2 regions of the Cutibacterium sp. KB22876 genome follow, and region 2 is predicted to be linked to the other one. Evidence: riboswitches for the same ligand, from Rfam matches in the RefSeq annotation. Region 2 holds a riboswitch; the other holds the start of a gene.

Region 1 (2,196 bases), 210 kb from region 2:
GATGAGCGAGGTCGTCGCGATCCTGTCACACCTGGCGCCGAGCAGTCCGTGTTGACGTCATCGTTGTGACATCAGCGGCACAAGGCACTCTTGATGGGGCGGCCACAGTGCGGCGGTTCGATGGTCATCATGAACAGGTCAGCGCTGTCGGTTTCGGCAGTGCCACACCATGTGCGTTTCGCTGCCGAGCAGACCTGGGCTGCCTGCCTGCTGGCCTCCCAGATCAGCTGAGTCCAGGGTCAGACAACTGTGCACACTGGGTGGCTCGTCGTCACTCAGTGTGCTGCCAGGTCCACGCCACGACGGTGCGGGCCGGTTTCCAGCCCCGCAGCCGGCCGATGCTGTCGGCGGTCTCGACGCCGAACCTCATGAGGTCACCGCCCAGATCCCGGTGCAAGGACTCCACGAGCATCTCGGCCTCCATCGTCACCCCATGGACGACGAGCCGTCCCCCGATGGGTAGACGTGGTCGACACTGGGTGACGAGAGTTTCCGTCGCACCGCCGCCGATGAAGATGGCATCCGGGTCGGGCAGTCCCTCCGGCAGCCCCTTGGTGAGGTCGGCGTCGATGACCTCGAACTGGCCGGGCAGAGTGAGTTCTGCGGCATTCGTGCGGGCATTGGCGGCCCGTTCTGTCTTGCGCTCCACCCCGATGGCTCGGCAGGTCGGATCGGTGCGACACCACTCGACACCGATCGACCCGGCGCCGGTGCCGAGGTCCCACAGCAGCTGGCCCGGCATGGGTCGCAACGCTGCCAGAGCGACGGCCCTCACCGGATGTTTGGTGATGAGGCCGTCATGGGCGAAGTGCGTCTCGTCGAGGCCAGGCGTGCGTCCGAGGAGGGTGGCGTCAGGATCATGGGTCATGAGGGAAGCTTAGGGCAGTGCCGGGTGAGGACAACCCGACCCGTGTGACACAATCGACGGTGGCCCTCGGGGAGGAATCCGGTGTGAATCCGGAGCGGTCCCGCCACTGTGAGCGCCTCAGCGCGAGCCAGGTCGATCCTGCGGGTCAGGTCACGGAAATCCCGTGACCCGACGGGCGCGGACCCGCAAGGAGGTCGTTCATGCCGCACGCGCGCAGTGGCGCCACACCAGACGACGGGCTGTCCACCAGACAGCGACGGTTACGGCCAGTTCTTGCTGTGAACACCGGCGAGGGCAAGGGCAAGACGACAGCGGCGATGGGTACCGCCCTGCGCGCCTGGAACCAAGGGTGGAGAGTCGGCGTCTTCCAGTTCGTGAAGTCCGGACGATGGCATGTCGGCGAGCAGGACGCCCTGCAAGCTCTCGGGAAACTCCACGAGGAGACCGGTGCCGGCGGTCCCGTCACATGGGAGGTCATGGGGACTGGATGGTCCTGGGCACGCTCCTTCGATGCCGCCGATGACCCCGAGGCCGCTGCCCGCGAGGGGTGGCGACACGTGTCGGAACTCCTGGCCAGCGAGGCGCTTGACTTCTACCTTCTTGACGAGTTCACCTACCCGCTGGACTGGGGATGGCTCGATGTCGACGAGGTCGTCGACACACTGGTCAACCGCCCCGGCACCCAGCACGTCGTCATCACTGGCCGTCGCGCCCCGGCAGCCCTCGTCGAGGTCGCAGACCTCGTCACCGAGATGACCAAGGTCAAGCACCCCTTCGACGCCGGTCAGCGTGGTCAGGCGGGAATCGAATGGTGATGCGCATTCCACGAATCCTCATCGCCGCCCCGGCGTCGGGAGGCGGTAAGACGACCGTCGCGACAGGTCTCATGGCAGCCCTGCGTGCCACCGGCCGGACGGTGGCGCCGTTCAAGGTCGGGCCGGATTACATCGATCCCGGTTACCACTCGATGGCCAGTGGTCGTCCGGGCCGCAACCTGGACTCCGTCATGTGTGGTGACGAGCTCATGGCCCCGCTGCTGGCCCATGGTTTCGTCACCCCCGATGCGGCGGACATTGCGGTCATCGAGGGAGTGATGGGCCTCTTCGACGGCCAGCTCGGGACCGGACGCGGGTCCAGCGCCGAGATCGCCACCTCGATCCAGACCCCGGTGGTCGTGGTCGTCGACACCGCTCATGCGTCCCTCACCCACGCCGCAGTGGTGGCAGGTCTGGCGACGTTTGATCCGAATGTCACGATCGCCGGTGTGATCCTCAACCGGGTCGCCTCTCCTCGTCATGGTGCCGAGGTCGTGCGCGGACTCGACCGAC
Region 2 (2,196 bases):
ATCGGCACTGGCTCCTCCCTGGGGCCGTTGAGCACTGTCGCTACCGGGCTGGCCCAGGCCCAGGTGCTCATGGTGGGGGAAGACTCCCGCAGCCCACTGCTCAACACCCTGTCCTTCGGGTCCTTCAACCGGGCCTTCCTGCCGGCTCGCACCGACTACGACTGGTTGTCCCGAGACGCTCGCGTCGTGGACGCCTACAACGACGACCCGCTGTGCGGTTTCGTCTGCACCGCAGCCTTCTACCGCGAACTCGTCCGGCTTATCGAACTCGCCAACTCCACCGAGATCTTCCGAGCAACTCCACCGGCACTTCCCATTCTGCTGATGTCGGGCGCCAAGGACCCGGTGGGGGACTCCGGCAGGGGAGTGCGCCAGGTTGCGCGTCAGTTGCGCGACTCGGGCTCGCGTGAGGTGGACCTCGTTCTCTACCCCGGGGCGCGCCACGAGATCCTCAATGAGGTGAACCGTCGACATGTCCACGCCCACCTGCGCGACTGGATTGATGCCGTCGCCGCCCGACCCGGGACCTTGCAGGTTCGGAAAGCACGGTGAAAGGCCGCTCACGTTCGTTTCGCACGATCGTGCACATGCACCCCCAGTGCGCTATGCCGATTGTGCGCAGCCTAGTATCGTAGGTGCTGGTGCCGAGGAATCCCGTCCGGGGTTTCAAGGCGGTAAGAGGGAATCCGGTGAAACTCCGGAACTGCCCCGCAGCGGTGAGTGGGAACGACATCACCATCGTCGCCCATCTGGTTCTCGGACCGGGTGGACGTCGATCAAGCACTGGGCTTCGGTCTGGGAAGCGGTGACGTAGGACTCGTCGGCAGACGAGGTGCCCATGAGTCCGAATACCTGCCAGAGCGTGTGGTGCACTCCGCGTGTGCCACAGCGTCCGAGGTCTCGAGGGCCGGCCGAGGTCGTCCAACCATCCACAGCGGAGCAGGAGTCTGACGAATGACTGATCCTGACAACCTCGCATCCAAGCCCGTCGAGGACAGGATGCCCGAGGAGTTGAGCCTGGCCGGGGACTTCCCGAAGGTCACCCACGAACAGTGGGAGGACGCGGTCCTCAAAGTCTTGAACCGGGGTCGCCCCGAGGGCAAGGAACTCAACATCGAGCAGGGAATGAAGCGCCTCGAGCCGACCACGGTCGACGGCATCCAGATCGAGCCGATGTACCGGCGTCAGGATGCCTCCGAGAAGCTCGGCGCCCCGGGCGTGCCGCCCTTTACCCGTGGCACGACGGTCCGTGACGGCAGCATGGACGCGTGGGACGTCCGAGCCCTTCACGAGGATCCCGACGTCGAGTTCACCAAGAAGGCCGTCATCGCTGACCTCGAGCGTGGCGTGACGTCCCTGTGGCTGCGCGTCGGTGCCGACGCCATCAACCCCGAGGACATCGCCGGCGATCTCAAGGACGTGCTGCTGGACCTGGCCAAGGTCGAGGTCTCCAGCCGCGACGACCAGGAGGCTGCCGCCGAGGCCCTCCTCAAGGTCTACGCCGATTCCAAGATCGAGCCCGACAAACTGTCGTTCAACCTCGGTCTGGACCCGATCGGTTTCGCCGCCCTCAACGGTGGCACCCCGGATCTGTCCGGCATGGGCGAGTGGGTCAGGAAGATCGAGAAGTACAAGAACTCCCGCGCCTTCGTCGTTGACGCCACGATCTACCACAACGCTGGTGCCGGCGACGTGCATGAGCTCGCCTGGGCCATCGCCACCGGCGTCGAGTATGTCCGCGCTCTCATGGAGCAGGGACTGACCGCCGAGCAGGCGTTCGACGCCATCAACTTCCGGGTGTCCGCCACCCACGACCAGTTCCTGACCATCTGCCGTCTGCGCGCCCTGCGCACCCTGTGGAACCGTGTCGGTGAGGTCTTCGAGGTGCCGGCCGCCAAGCGTGGTGCCCGTCAGGAGGCCGTCACCAGCTGGCGTGAGCTGACCCGTGACGATCCCTACGTCAACATCTTGCGAGGCACCATCTCGACCTTCGGTGCTGCTGTCGGTGGTGCCGAGGCCGTCACGACCCTGCCCTTCGATGCCGCCATCGGCCTGCCGAAGAGCGACTTCTCGCGTCGTATCGCCCGCAACACTGGCATCATCCTCGCCGAGGAGTCCAACATCGGTCGCGCCAATGACCCGGCTGGTGGCTCCTTCTACGTTGAGGCTCTGACTAAGAAGCTGGAAGAAGCCGCT

Evidence for each region. A riboswitch is a leader RNA that binds a small molecule or an ion and turns the genes downstream of it on or off. The one in region 2 is predicted to bind cobalamin.
Region 1: linked by a shared signal. The riboswitch ahead of cobO (cob(I)yrinic acid a,c-diamide adenosyltransferase) and the one ahead of mutA (methylmalonyl-CoA mutase small subunit) in region 2 are both predicted to bind cobalamin.

Annotation. Positions count from the first base shown of each region.
Region 1 covers NZ_AP040858.1:1,106,564-1,108,759, forward strand. The annotation lists gene AC6I1W_RS05045 (energy-coupling factor ABC transporter ATP-binding protein) at 1-55, shown strand, start outside; gene cbiT (precorrin-6Y C5,15-methyltransferase (decarboxylating) subunit CbiT) at 272-868, opposite strand; cobalamin riboswitch at 892-1,028, shown strand; gene cobO (cob(I)yrinic acid a,c-diamide adenosyltransferase) at 1,069-1,683, shown strand; gene cobBC (bifunctional hydrogenobyrinic acid a,c-diamide synthase/histidinol phosphate aminotransferase CobBC) at 1,683-2,196, shown strand, end outside.
Region 2 covers NZ_AP040858.1:1,318,499-1,320,694, forward strand. The annotation lists gene AC6I1W_RS05920 (alpha/beta fold hydrolase) at 1-552, shown strand, start outside; cobalamin riboswitch at 623-874, shown strand; gene mutA (methylmalonyl-CoA mutase small subunit) at 955-2,196, shown strand, end outside.